DNA from 2 places in the Rhizobium sp. RAF56 genome. Region 1 is predicted to be linked to the other one. Evidence: predicted binding sites of a transcription regulator. Region 1 holds the regulator's gene; the other holds the start of a gene.
The links. Region 1 encodes LexA, which represses DNA repair genes until DNA is damaged. Its sites were predicted from a motif close to TGTTCNNNNTGTGTTCNG; they were not measured.

Region 1 (7,355 bases):
GTAAAGCCAGGATCGTAAGTGAAAGAAGAGGTGTGCTTATAAAGGGCGCCAATATCAATGACACTGGGGCCGATGGTGCCGGCCTTCACAGGCAAGTCCACCGACGTGTCGCCCCACAGTAGTTTCGCGCTTTGTTCCGTCATGCTGATCCTCCAAGATTTGGCGGGTTGGCGCCACAAAAAGCGCCAAATGGTTAAGCGTCCACCGATTGCTATATGATCACGAAGCTAATGCCAAGTTACCGTGGCGCCTATTTGTGCATCGCGTCATCAACTTTTGGGCACTGCAATATCTGCTCTTCCGAGAGGATGGACAAGCAGCGTCGCGGCGGTTGGGAAAGGCTTTTATCGAACCGGTGACCCAATCGATTTTTGTTGAAAATTTCGATCAATAGTTGCAAGTTTCTAGGGATCTTGAACATCGACTGACAGCGGCTATGCCCGACACCGAAGCGCGAGACAGGCAGGTAACGAGCTTCAACCTGCCGCCGCCGAGGACAGGCGGGTCAGCGCTGACCGTTCCCTTGGAACGCGGGGTCCGCACGCAGGACCGTGTGCCGCTGGCAAGTAGGGCTCGTCTGGCGCGAGCGGCGTTTTCCGAAGCACTTGCCCTGCTATTGCAGGAAGAAGCCGCGCATGGGCGCGCCTTGCTTTTCGCGCCAGTCTATATGGGCTGCGGCGCGATCATCTGGTTCAAGTCCGGCAACGATCCTCCGACCGCCGCGATCGTCATGGGAGTTGTGATCTCAGCCGCGAGCCTTGCCGTGAAAAGGCAAGCCAGCGCCGTTTCGCGCCACCTTTTGTTCGCCGCGATGCTGGTGCTTGTCGGCATGCTCCTTGCCCAATGGCAAACCTGGCGAACGGGAACTTTCATGCTGGACGTTCCGGTCACGACCACGATCACCGGGCGTGTCGAGCGCCGCGAGATCGACGATCGCGGCCGTTGGCGCTATCTCGTTGCCGTCACGGCGACGGAGGCGCCGGCGCTGAGACGTTCGCCGTCGCGCGTCGCGGTCCTTGCGCGGGGAAAGCAGGAACCCTTCGTTCCCGGAGATATCGTACGGGGCAGGGCGCGCCTCATTCCACCTGCCGGCCCTGCTTTGCCCAATCTCCACGACTTTGCCTTCGACGCCTATTTCGACGGCATCGGCGCAAATGGCTTCTTCTACGGATTGCCACAGAGGATGTCTCCAGACGGAGACATGGAGGACGCGACGCTTGTCGCAAGCCTCGAACGGAAACTGACGACCCTGCGCGAACGGATCGGAGATCGCATCCGCGCCATCCTGCCGGGCGACACCGGCGCGTTTGCCGCCTCGCTGGTCAACGACGAGCGGCGCGCCATCTCGCCGGAGACGATCGATGCGCTGCGGGTCTCCGGGCTAGCGCATATCATCGCCATATCGGGGCTGAACATGGCGCTCTCGGCCGGCATTTTCTACGTCGGCTTGCGCCACGCGCTCAGTCTCTTCGCGGGAGTGGCGCAGGCGCGTCCGATCAAGAAGTTCGCGGCCGTTGGCGCACTTATGACGGTGACCGCCTACTATCTCATTTCCGGATTCGGCGTTTCGGCCGAGCGCGCCTTTGTGATGATGGCGATCATGCTGGTGGCGGTCCTGCTCGACCGGCCATCCGTCAGTCTGCGAAACGTTGCGCTGTCAGCAATCGTCATCCTGGCGCTATCGCCGTCGGAGGTGCTCGGGGCGAGCTTTCAAATGTCCTTTGCCGCGACGCTCGCCCTCGTCTCCGGCTACAGGCTTTGGACAAGGCGGGCCAGTCGCGAGCGCACGATCATTCCGTTGCCAACCCCTTGGCCGATCAAAGCGGCCGGGCGCTTCTTTGCCGGAATTGCGATGACCTCGCTCATCGGCGGGGCCTCCACGGCGATCTTCTCCATCGAGCATTTTCACCGGCTGGCGACATACGGCCTTGTTGCCAATCTGGCGGCGATGCCGATCGTCTCCGTCATCGTCATGCCGGTCGGCATGCTGGCGATGCTATTGATGCCCTTTGGCTTGGATGCCGTACCTTGGAAGATCACCGGCTTGGGCCTCGATGCGGTGATTGCGATCGCGAAGACCGTCGCAGCCTGGGGCGGGAACGTGCCGTTCGCCCGGCTGCCGCCCTGGCTGTTCCCCGCCGTCGTTGCCGGCATCCTCCTGATGGGGCTTCTGCGGACGCGCCTCCGGCACATTGGAGTGCTGCTCATCGTTGCCGTCGTCACACTATCCGCTGCAATACCCGGCCGGCCGCCTCCCGATGTGATGATCGCGGAGGACGGCGACCTGGTTGCGCTCTGGCGAGATGGCCGCCTGGCGCCCAATCGGGAACGGCCGCCGGATTTCATTTTCGAGCAGTGGCAGCGTGCGCTGGCAATCGATGCGTGGCAGCCACCACGCATGCTCGGGGACATGTTTGCTCTTCCGCGTGCCAGCAAGCGCCAGGGTCGGGTCGCGCTGGATGCCGCGCAACGGCAAATCGTCCGTCAGGAAATGGAGCGGGCGCTGGATGTGGTCCCAGATGGCGGGTTTGCCTGCAACGGACGGGAGTGGTGCGCCGCACTGCTGTCGAATGCACAGATATTGATCACCATCAACCAAGCCGCCTATCTCGGTCCTGCCTGTGATACCGCCGATATCGTCGTCACCCCGGCGAGATTGAAACTGGACCGTTGCCGCACCGGCGCCCGGATTTTCAGCGCCACGAGCCTAAGACGCTCGGGATCGGTGGAAATCGATGTCGGCTCGGGAAACCCCATCGCCACGACAGCATTCGATGGAATCGCGAGAGCCTGGAACATCCACCGAGCCTATGACTGGCGTTCGGGAACGTTCAAGACGGACCCCGATTTCACCGCTCAGTGATAACGGCGAATGAGCCCTACCAGCTTGCCCTGAACTTTCACGCGGTCCGGCCCAAAGATGCGGGTCTCATAAGCCGGATTGGCGGCCTCGAGTGCAATTGAGGCACCCTTGCGTCGGAAGCGCTTCAACGTAGCCTCTTCGTCGTCCACGAGAGCCACGACGATATCGCCGGGATTGGCGGTGGAGCCATTGCGAATGATCACCGTGTCGCCATCGAAGATCCCGGCCTCGATCATCGAATCGCCTTTGACCTCCAGCGCGTAATGTTCACCGGAGCCCAACATGTCGGCGGGTATGGCGATATCATGGGTGTTGTTCTGTATGGCCGAGATCGGCACGCCGGCTGCGATCCGTCCCATCACCGGAACGGAAACCGAATTGTTGCCGTTGTCGGCGGTTTTTGTCGCGGCGGGCGCTACCGGCTGCGGCTTTCCGAGGCTTCCCTCGATGACGCTCGGCGAAAACCCGCGCCGCGGCTGCATGCTGGGGCTGTAGGCCTCAGGCAGCTTGATGACTTCGAGCGCTCGGGCCCGGTTCGGAAGCCGCCTAATGAAACCGCGCTCCTCGAGCGCGGTAATGAGCCGATGGATACCGGACTTAGACGCCAGGTCGAGGGCGTCTTTCATTTCATCGAAAGAGGGAGGTATGCCGGATTCCTTCATTCGCTCGTGAATGAAAAGTAGCAGTTCCTGCTGCTTGCGAGTCAACATTGTATGAGGCCCCAATCGTGAAACAAATCCAGAACGGACACTATATGTTCCATATGTGTTCCGCAAGTGCTTAAATTTTCGTGAAGATGGTCGCGCTGATGATGAATTTCACCTTCGCATGCTCGATTGGTGCCGCCTGCGGGCGTTTCTCGCGGTCTCTTGGCACACGCGGTCAGAAATCTTGGCGGGCAAGTCATCAATCCGATTCGGAGTATCGGTGTTGCCACCGCAGCCTTTGGGCTTGAAACGGGTCGCGGAAAGGCGCAAACGCTACCACACGTGAAGGCTTGAGGAAGACGATTGAGGGAGCAGGGCATGAGCTCGTCGCCACATCCGCTTGACCATCTGGTGTTGCCGACAATGAGCATTGCCTCGGCGCGCGAGAGGCTGGGTAAGCTTGGCTTTACGGTCGCAGCCGACGCGCTTCATCCCTTCGGAACGGAAAACGCCTGCGTATTCCTCGCCGACCAGACTTATCTTGAGCCGCTCGGCGTTGCCGATCACGAGCGAACCGTGGCGAGCGCTGCCGAAGGTAACGTTTTTACGGCGCGCGACCTGGCTTTTCGGTTCCGGCAAGGGGAAGAGGGCTTCTCCGCCATTGCGTTCGGTACGGCCGACGCAGCGGCCGACGACAAGCGATTTCGTGCAAATGCGATTTCGGCCGGCCGGCTGCTCGAGTTTTCGCGGCCAGTGCGCATGCCCGACGAGACGCAATCGGTGGCGGGCTTTCGCTTAGCCTTTGCCGCGGACCTGCGCGCGCCTGATTTCCTTGCTTTTTGCTGCGAGCGGACCAATCCTCTTCCGTCGGACCGCAGTGCGCTGGAGCGGCATGCCAACGGCACCACCGGCATGGCCGAGGTAACGCTTTCCACTCGGGATCCTAAAGCCTTTGCCGGCTTCCTCTCGCAGGCCTGCGGCGGCGCCAAGGTTCAAGAACATTCATTCGGGCTGTCGGTTCAGACGGCAAACGTTCGCCTGGCCGTCATGACGCCGCAAGCGCTCGAAGCCTTCTATGATCTCAGGATCGCCCAGACGGACCCGGGTTTGCGCGCAAGGGCGATTCTCTTTCGCGTCCGCGATCTTTCCGTGACAGCGGCGCATTTGACTGCTAACGGCGTGACCCACACGCGCGCGGGCAATCGCATCGTCATCAAGGCAGCGCTCGGCCAGGGCGCTCTGTTTGCTTTCGAGGAGACACAATGAGCCATCCGACAAATTCCGAAGTCGTCGCAGGCGAGGGCGCTTCTCGCGTTCTGTTTTCGAACAGCGGCAAGCTTTCGCTGATTGCAGGTCCCTGCCAGATGGAGAGCCGGGATCACTCCTTCATGATGGCAGGTGCGCTTAGCGAACTCTGCGGCAAGCTGGGGATCGGTCTGGTCTACAAGGCGTCTTACGACAAGGCGAACCGCACATCGCTATCGGGCAAGCGCGGTATCGGGCTCGATAGTGCCATGGAAATCTTCGCCGATCTGAAAAAGGAGTTCGGCTTTCCGGTCTTGAGCGATATCCACACCGAAGAGCAATGCGCCGTCGTCGCCAAGACCGTGGACGTGCTGCAGATACCCGCGTTTTTGTCCCGCCAGACCGATTTGTTGGTTGCCGCCGCCAAGACCGGTCGCGTGATCAACGTCAAGAAGGGCCAGTTTCTCGCCCCGTGGGACATGAAGAATGTCCTCGAAAAGCTCAATGCAAGCGGCAATCCGAACATTCTGCTTTGCGAGCGTGGCGCGTCGTTTGGATACAATACCCTGGTGTCCGACATGCGATCGCTGCCGATCATGGCGGCAATGGTTGCTCCGGTAATCTTCGATGCCACCCATTCCGTGCAGCAGCCGGGAGGCCAGGGCGGTTCGACCGGCGGGCAGCGCGAATTCGTGGAGACGCTGGCGCGCGCAGCCGTTGCTGTCGGCGTTGCCGGCGTGTTCATCGAAACGCACGAAGATCCGGATCACGCGCCCTCCGACGGGCCGAACATGGTGCATCTGAAGGATATGCCGCGGCTTCTGGAAAAGCTGCTGGCCTTCGATGCCATCGCCAAGGGCTGAAAACTGGAATTGCGTTCAAACGTCTGACACGAAACTCGTTTAGGCGGCAGGAACGCTTTTCGTCACGGCAACGCGGCATTGAAAATTCCGCTGGGCCGCTCTAGACAGATTTCAATCGATTTAACCACCAGCGAGCAGGAAGCTATCATGACCGCCATCACCGACATCATCGCCCGCGAGATTCTCGACAGCCGTGGCAATCCGACCGTCGAGGTCGACGTCTATCTGGAAGACGGCAGCATGGGCCGCGCGGCCGTGCCGTCGGGCGCCTCGACCGGCGCCCATGAAGCAGTCGAACTGCGAGATGGCGGCAGCCGTTACCATGGCAAGGGCGTCGAAAAGGCGGTCGAGGCCATCGACACCGAAATCTTCGATGCCATCGGCGGCATGGATGCTGAAAACCAGATCCAGATCGACAACATCATGATCGAGCTCGACGGCACGCCGAACAAGTCGCGGATCGGCGCCAACGCCATTCTCGGCGTATCGCTCGCCGTTGCAAAGGCGGCCGCCCAGAGCGCCAACCTGCCGCTCTACCGTTATGTCGGCGGCGCGCATGCCCGCCTGCTTCCGGTGCCGATGATGAACATCATCAATGGCGGCGCCCATGCCGACAATCCGATCGACTTCCAGGAATTCATGATCCTGCCGGTCGGCGCCGAGACGCTGCGCGATGCGGTGCGCATGGGCTCGGAAGTGTTCCACGTTCTGAAGAAGGAATTGTCGGCGCAGGGCCACAACACGAATGTCGGCGACGAAGGCGGTTTTGCGCCCGGCCTTTCAAGCGCCCCGGCAGCACTCGACTTCATCATGAAGGCGGTCGAAAAGGCCGGCTACAAGCCCGGCGAAGACATGTTCCTCGGCCTCGACTGCGCCTCGACGGAATTCTTCAAGGACGGCAAGTACGTGCTTGAAGGCGAAGGCCGCACGCTTGAACCGGGTGCCATGGCGGAATATCTCGCGGAGCTCGCCGCGAAGTATCCGATCATCTCGATCGAAGACGGCATGGCGGAAGACGATTGGGATGGCTGGAAGACGCTGACCGACCTGATCGGCAAGAAGACGCAGCTGGTTGGTGACGATCTGTTCGTCACCAACTCCGCGCGTCTGCGCGACGGCATCCGCATGGGCGTCGCCAACTCGATCCTCGTCAAGGTCAATCAGATCGGCTCGCTGACGGAAACGCTGGACGCCGTCGAAACCGCCCACAAGGCAGGCTACACCGCCGTCATGTCGCACCGCTCGGGCGAAACGGAAGATGCAACGATTGCCGACCTTGCGGTCGCCACCAACTGCGGTCAGATCAAGACCGGTTCGCTGTCGCGCTCCGATCGTCTTGCCAAGTACAACCAGCTCATCCGCATCGAGGAAGCGCTTGGTCCGCAGGCACAGTATGCCGGCCGCTCCATTCTTCGCGGCTGATAAATAAGAGATTTCCGGATCTTGTAGACCCCTGAACCGCGCCTCCGGGCGCGGTTTTTGTTTGCGCGCCCGCTAGAGTCAACGGACGGTTAATCTCTCGTGGCTAATGTCGCCTCTGGAAGATGTGGCGTTACAAGCAGGCGAGCATGTGGACAAAGTATCATAAGAAGAGAAGGCTCGGCCGTTTCGTTCTTCCGGCGATCGCGATCGCCTTTGTTTCCTATTTCGGCTATCATTGCATCCACGGCGACTACGGTCTGCGTGCGACGGAGATTTTCGAGCGCCAGCGCCTCGTGCGCACCGACGAATTGGCTG
Region 2 (7,355 bases), on a different contig from region 1:
GTCCCCAGTCACCCCGCCTCGCATGGCTGTGTGCGCCTACCCAAGGCCTTTGCCCGCATGCTTTACCGAATGACCGAGCGAGGCGTGCATGTGATCATCTCGGGCGAACCTTTGGTCCCGCAGCCCATGGAAAGCGCCCTGCTCTTCCAACCCGCATCGCCGCCCGTCACCGCACCGCTGTTTTCCGATCTCCTACTACGGCCGACGACATCGATCGTCGCAATTTCCAACAGGCCGGTAGAGGTTGCGGCCAATGATCTGACCGCCCTACCTCCGCCACCGGCCGTGCTGCCCGTAACGGCGCATGCCCAACCGCCGCTGCGTATTCTGATTACCCGGCGGGATCTCCGCGCCAACGTCCGCGACCTGCAAGGCCTGCTGAACGAACTGGGATTTGCCGCAGGCGAGCCGGATGGCCTTCTCGGTCCGGGTACCACTGAGGCCATAGCCGCGTTTGGCAAAGCGCACGATATGCCGCAGACCGGGAGGATGGTCAGCCCGGCGCTGATGGAAGCCGTCTATGCGGCCGCTGGAAAGGGCACCCCGCCGAACGCAGAAATCATGGTCCGCCAGGACTTCGCGCCGCTCTTTGAGGCGCCCGCCATCATCGCGCAGCCGGAGGAAGCGCTCGGCACGCATTTCTTCAGCGCGCACGCCGTCGATCATGTGAGCGGCAGGGCCGAATGGTACGGTGTGACGCTGGAAAACGACCTGTCGACCCCGGCAAAAAAACGGCTCGGAATCAAAAGCGAGGCGCAATCGCAATCCTACGACGCCGCCGATCGCGCGCTCGCCCGCATCACCATTCCCGACGACGCGCGCCAGCGCATCGAGGGTATTCTGGACACCGGCTCGTCGCTCATCATCTCCGACACGGGCATCGGCGCTGAAACCGGAAACGGCACGGATTTCATCACCATCATCAGGCGCGCCGCCGGGGGCGGCTGAGCCCTTCCGCGCAAGCCACGCTCGTCAAACCAACTCGACGTCGATGACGCCCGGCGCCGTGCGAAGTGCTGCGGCGATCTCCGGCGTGATCCGGTATTTCTCCGGCAACGCCACCTCTACCTCGCGCTTGCCTTCTTCCTTGATGACGATGAAGGAAACGAGCCCGTCGCCCTTGGTATTGAGATGGGCCGAGACCATCTTGAGCGGGCCGGAATCGCGGACATAGACGCGCAGCGCCTTCTGCATCTGCAGAGACTTTTCCTCAAGCGACTGAACCGATTGCAGCCGAAGGCTGACGCCCTCAGGCCGCTCCTCGCCTGCCGCAATGATGATGAAGGATTTACCCGGCTCCAGCACATCGCGATACTGGTTCAACAATTCGGAGAACAACACAGCCTCGAACTGGCCGGACGAATCCGAAAAGACGATAATGCCCATCTTGTTGCCGGTGCGCGTCTTGCGCTCCTGTTTGGAGATCACGGTGCCAGCGAGCCGCGCGTTGCTCGCGCCCTGCTTCACCGCCGCGGAGAAGTCCGCGAATGTCTGCACCCGCATCTTCTTCAGGATCGAATCGTAGCTGTCGAGGGGATGGGCGGTCAGGTAGAAACCGAGGACCTGGAATTCGCGCAACAGTCGCTCGGAAGCAAGCCAAGGGGTGAAGGGCGGAAGGGAAATGCGCTCCGGCCCGGACCCAGAGCCGGAACCGAACATGTCGGACTGGCCGCTGCGCTTGTTCTCCTGCGCCAGCTGCGCATAGCCCATGATACGATCGAGCCCGCCGATCAACTGCGCCCGGTCGGTTCCGAAGCAATCGAAGGCGCCGGCGAAGATCAAGCTCTCCAGCACGCGACGGTTCACCTGCTTCGGATCGACGCGCAGGCAGAAATCCTCCAGGCTCGCAAACGGCCGATCTCCCCTGACCTCGACGATATGCTCCACGGCGGATTCGCCGACGCCCTTGAGTGCAGCAAGAGCGTAGTAGATGCGGTTTCCCCCGGTTTCGAAATGCCGGTAGGAGGTCTGGACCGAAGGCGCGATCACCTCGATGCCGAGCCGCTTGGCGTCCTGGCGGAAGTCGTTGACCTTTTCGGTGTTCGCCATGTCGAGGGTCATCGACGCCGCCAGGAACTCCACCGGGTAGTGCGCCTTCATATAGGCGGTCTGGTAGGAGACGATCGCGTAGGCCGCCGCGTGCGACTTGTTGAAGCCGTAGTTGGCGAACTTGGCCAGAAGGTCGAAGATGACGTCGGCCTGGCCCTTGGCCACGCCGTTGGCCACCGCGCCGTCGACGAAGCGGGCACGCTGCTTGTCCATCTCCTCCTTGATCTTCTTACCCATGGCGCGGCGCAATAGATCAGCCTCGCCGAGCGAATAGCCCGAGAGCACCTGCGCGATCTGCATCACCTGTTCCTGGTAGACGATAACCCCTTGGGTCTCCTTGAGCAGATGGTCGATCGTCGGGTGGATCGACTCCAGCTCCTCTTCCCCATGCTTGCGGGCGTTATAGACAGGGATGTTTTCCATCGGGCCGGGACGATAGAGCGCGACGAGCGCGATAATGTCCTCGATGCAGTCCGGTCGCATGCCGATCAGGGCCTTGCGCATGCCGGCACTTTCCACCTGGAACACGCCGACCGTTTCGCCCCGCGACAGCATCTCGTAGGTCTTTTTATCGTCGAGCGGGATGCCGGCGAGATCGATGCTGATCCCGCGCTTGGCGACGAAATCGACGGCGACCTTCAACACCGTCAGCGTTTTCAGACCGAGGAAGTCGAACTTCACCAACCCCGCCTGCTCGACCCACTTCATGTTGAACTGCGTGACCGGCATGTCGGAGCGCGGATCGCGGTACATCGGCACAAGCTTCGACAGCGGCCGGTCGCCGATGACGATGCCGGCGGCGTGGGTCGAGGCGTGACGGTAAAGCCCTTCGATCTTCTGGGCGATGTCGAGCAGGCGGGCGACCACCGGCTCCCTCTCCGCCTCTTCCCGCAGTTTGGGCTCCTCCTCGATTGCCTTATAGAGCGGCGTCGGATTGGCGGGATTGTTCGGAACCAGCTTGCAGATCTTGTCGACCTGGCCATAGGGCATTTCCAGCACGCGGCCGACGTCGCGAAGTGCTGCGCGCGCCTGCAACGAACCGAAAGTGATGATCTGCGCCACCTGCTCGCGGCCATACTTTTTCTGGACGTAGCGGATCACCTCCTCGCGGCGATCCTGGCAGAAGTCGATATCGAAGTCGGGCATCGAGACGCGTTCCGGATTGAGGAAGCGCTCGAAGAGCAGCGAAAAACGCAAGGGATCGACGTCGGTGATCGTCAGCGCATAGGCGACCAGCGACCCTGCCCCCGATCCGCGACCCGGCCCGACGGGAATATCTTGCTGCTTGGCCCATTTGATGAAGTCGGCAACGATCAGGAAGTAGCCGGGGAACTTCATGCGCTCGATGACGCTGAGTTCAAACTCCAGCCGGTCGCGATATTCCTGTTCCTCGTAGCCCGCCGCCATGCCGAGCGTGGCGAGCCGCTGGTTCAAACCCTCCACCGCCTGATCGCGCAGTTCCCTTGCCTCGGCGCGCTCGGCCTCCTCCGGATCGGCACTACCGCCGGTGAAGCGCGGCAGGATCGGCTTGCGCGTATTCAGGACGAAGGAGCAGCGGTGCGCGATCTCGACCGTATTTTCGAGCGCCTCGGGCAGATCCGCGAAGAGCTTGGCCATGTCGGCCCGGCTCTTCAGGTAGTGATCCGGCGACAGGCGGAAACGACTGTCGTCCGAGACGATGGCATTGTGCGCCACAGCCATCAGCGCATCATGGGCGTCGTAGTCGTCGCGGGTCGGAAAAAACGCCTCGTTCGTCGCGACCAACGGCAGATCGTGCTCGTATGCGAGCGAGATCACCTTGTGTTCGTGACGGCGGTCATAGGTGGCGTGGCGCTGCAGCTCGACATAGAGCCTGTCGCCGAAGAGCCGCTTCAGTTCTAGAAGGCGCGAGGCGGCTTGCGCCGGCCGGCCTTCCTTCAATGCGACATCGACCGGACCTCCGGCCGCACCCGTCAGCGCGATCATGCCCTCCGTACCGATCTCGGCGAGCCACGAAGCGCGAATATTGATGGCAGTATTGTCTTCGCCGCCGAGATAGGCGCGGCTGACGAGATCGACGAGCCGCTCGTATCCGGCGTCGGTGGCGGCAAGCAGCACGATCGCGGGCAGCTTCGCCTGAATATGCTGACCACGCCGATCCGTCTCGGCGCCGTCTTCCATGTCGATCGACACCTGACAGCCGATGATCGGCTGCAAGCCCTCCTCCATCGCCTTCTGGGAAAACTCCAGCGCAACGAAAAGGTTGTTGGTGTCAGTGATGGCGATCGCCGGCTGGCTGTCGCCGGTGGCCTTGGCAAGGATCTTCTTGAGCGGTAGCGCACCCTCGAGAAGCGAATAGGCGGAATGGACGCGCAAGTGGACGAACTGCGGAGTAGTCCCCAGCGGCCCGACCGCGCCGCTACCTTTTTCCGCCATGAGATGCCTTCCTGCGTTCACCGATGAATCGGCCGCATTTTCGGCGTTTGGAGAGCCGCTGTCCAGCGTCCCGCCTGTGGATCACGGTCATAAGTCCGCGACCCCGTTCGATTACATGGCCATCATGATCAGCGAGCAGCTGGCTACGAACATGACGATGGAGGTGAATGCTGCAATATCACGGATTATGTCAGTCATTTGGCTCTCCTGTGCTTTTATGTTTTTACTTTGTTCGATATATGTTCCGCTGTCAACATGGTTCCACACAGTTTCGTTGAGCTATGGTTAACACTGCCGAGGGGGCGAATAATGGACGGAGGCGAATTCGAAAGCCTCATCGAAGCGAATTCGCAGATCTATGCGCGCGCAGGAGAGCAATGTCATCCTCGCGGCGGGCATACCATGTGGCTGCGACCGGTATCTAGATGGTTATTTCCGTGGCACCGAAAGCCGCTATCGGCGATGAGCTATATCGGGACGGATCATCGCGCTGCAGACTGCCCTGAAGCTGCTCAGAATTCCACGACCTTGCCGTCTTCGATGGTTACCCGGCGGTCCATTCGGCTGGCGAGCTCATGGTTGTGCGTGGCAATCAGCGCCGCAAGGCCAGATTGGCGCACCAGCGCCTCCAGCGCCTGGAAGACATAGCCTGCCGTTTCCGGATCAAGGTTTCCGGTCGGCTCGTCGGCAAACAGCACCAGCGGCGCGTTGGCGACGGCGCGGGCGATCGCCACGCGCTGCTGTTCGCCGCCGGAGAGTTCGGCCGGACGATGGTCACCGCGATGGCCGATGCGCATATAGTCGAGAAGCGCGCTCGCGCGCTCGCGCGCCTCTTCCCACGGAAGGCCGGCTATCAGTTGAGGCATCATGATATTTTCGAGCGCGGAAAACTCCGGCAAGAGGTGATGGAACTGGTAGACGAAGCCGATGTCGCTGCGGCGGATGGCCGTGCGTTTTTCGTCGGTGAGGTTTTCGCAGTTCTGCCCGTTGATCGTCACCTCCCCGGCGTCGGGGTGCTCCAGCAGTCCAGCGACATGCAGAAGCGTCGACTTGCCGGTTCCCGACGGGGCGACGAGCGCGACGATCTCGCCGGTGCGCAACGAAAAGTCGGCTCCCTTCAGGATCGAGAGCAGCGTTTCGCCCTGCCCATAGTGGCGCTCTACGCCGGTGAGCTTGAGAACGACATTGCGATTGTTCAACGGCAGAAATCCTTATTCGTAGCGCAGGGCCTGCACCGGATCGAGCCGGGAGGCGCGCCATGCCGGAAAGATGGTGGCGATGAAGGAGAGCGTCAGCGCCATGGCAACCACGGAAACAGTCTCGCGCATGCTCATTTCGGCCGGCAGTTGGCTGAGGAAATAGAGTTCCGGATCGAACAGCATCGTGCCCGAAACCCAGGAGAAGAATTGACGGATCGACTCGATGTTGACGCAGACGAGGACGCCGAGCAGCACGCCCGCAAACGTGCCGACGATACCTATCGCCGCCCCGGTCATGAAGAAGATGCGCATGATTGCGCCGGAGCTTGCGCCCATGGTCTTGAGGATCGCGATGTCGCTGCCCTTGTCCTTCACCAGCATGATCAGCCCGGAGATGATGTTCAACGCCGCCACGAGGACGATCAGCGTCAGGATCATGAACATGACGTTTCGCTCGACCTGGAGCGCCGAGAAGAACGTCTCGTTGCGCTGGCGCCAGTCGGTCAGGAAGACCTGACGCCCGGCCGCGGCCTCGATCTTCGGCCTGATCTGATCGACGTCGTCGGGATGGCTGATGAAGAGTTCGATCGACTGCACTATGCCAGGGGCGTTGAAATAGAGCTGCGCCTCCTCCAGAGGCATGAAGATGATCGAGGCATCATACTCCGACATGCCGATCTCGAAGATGCCCGAGACAGTGTAGGTCTTGACGCGCGGGTTGACGCCGAAGGGGGTGATGTCGCCGTCCGGCGCGATCAGCGTGATCTGGTCGCCGGCGGCAAGGCCCAGCTGCTGGGCCATCCGCGTGCCGATGAGAACGCCGGTACCTGCGGCGAACCCAACCATATCGCCGCTCTTTATGTTGCCGGAAATGGTCTTGAGCTTGGTGAGGTCGTCGGCGCGCATCCCCTTGACCAGCGCGCCGGTGCCAGCGCCTCCATGCCCGGAGGCGAGCGTCTCGCCTTCCACCAACGGTATCGCCATCGTCACACCGGGCACGACGGCGAACTTATCGGTCAGCGCCGCGTAGTCGTTCAGCGGCGCATCGATCGGCTGCACGATGACGTGGCCGTTCATGCCGAGAATGCGGGTGATGAGCTCCGTGCGGAAACCATTCATCACCGCCATGACGACGATCAGCGTCGCGACGCCGAGCATGATGCCGACGAAGGAAAAGCCGGCGATCACCGAGATGAAGGTCTCCTTGCGCCGGGCTCGCAGATAGCGCCAGGCGACCATGCGTTCGAACCTGGAAAAGGGGCGCGCCGAAGCGGACAGGCCCGCGCCGGAGGGCTTTTCCTGCTGGTCCTCTGCCGCGTTGCTTACCGCCATTGCCGCACCATTCCTAGATCAGCCCGCGAGCCGGTTGATTGCCGCTTCCACCGTCACCGTCTCGCGTGCGCCGGTCTTGCGGTCCTTGATTTCCACCTCGCCGCTCGCGATCGAGCGCGGGCCGACGATGATCTGCACGGGAACGCCGATGAGATCGGCGGTCGCGAACTTCGTGCCCGCCCGCTCGTCGCGGTCGTCGAACAGCACGTCCTTGCCGGACTTCGAGAGCGCTCCGTAAAGCGTCTCGCAAGCCGCATCACAGGCTTCGTCGCCGGCCTTCATGTTGATCACCACCACATCGAACGGCGCGACCGAATCCGGCCAGATGATTCCGTTCTCGTCATGCGATGCTTCGATGAT

Region 2: a site for LexA is predicted at 4,694-4,711, ahead of dnaE (DNA polymerase III subunit alpha). Genes of this name have one in related genera too.

What each region holds. Positions count from the first base shown of each region.
Region 1 is NZ_JBFRDU010000003.1:97,671-105,025, reverse strand. Features, by position in the region: gene gltA (citrate synthase) at 1-143, opposite strand, end outside; gene AB4048_RS03740 (ComEC/Rec2 family competence protein) at 437-2,863, shown strand; gene lexA (transcriptional repressor LexA) at 2,857-3,573, opposite strand; gene AB4048_RS03730 (VOC family protein) at 3,889-4,776, shown strand; gene kdsA (3-deoxy-8-phosphooctulonate synthase) at 4,773-5,618, shown strand; gene eno (phosphopyruvate hydratase) at 5,766-7,040, shown strand; gene AB4048_RS03715 (FtsB family cell division protein) at 7,187-7,355, shown strand, end outside.
Region 2 is NZ_JBFRDU010000006.1:171,861-179,215, forward strand. Features, by position in the region: gene AB4048_RS07270 (L,D-transpeptidase family protein) at 1-948, shown strand, start outside; gene dnaE (DNA polymerase III subunit alpha) at 973-4,464, opposite strand; gene AB4048_RS07280 (ABC transporter ATP-binding protein) at 4,977-5,663, opposite strand; gene AB4048_RS07285 (lipoprotein-releasing ABC transporter permease subunit) at 5,676-6,995, opposite strand; gene proS (proline--tRNA ligase) at 7,014-7,355, opposite strand, start outside.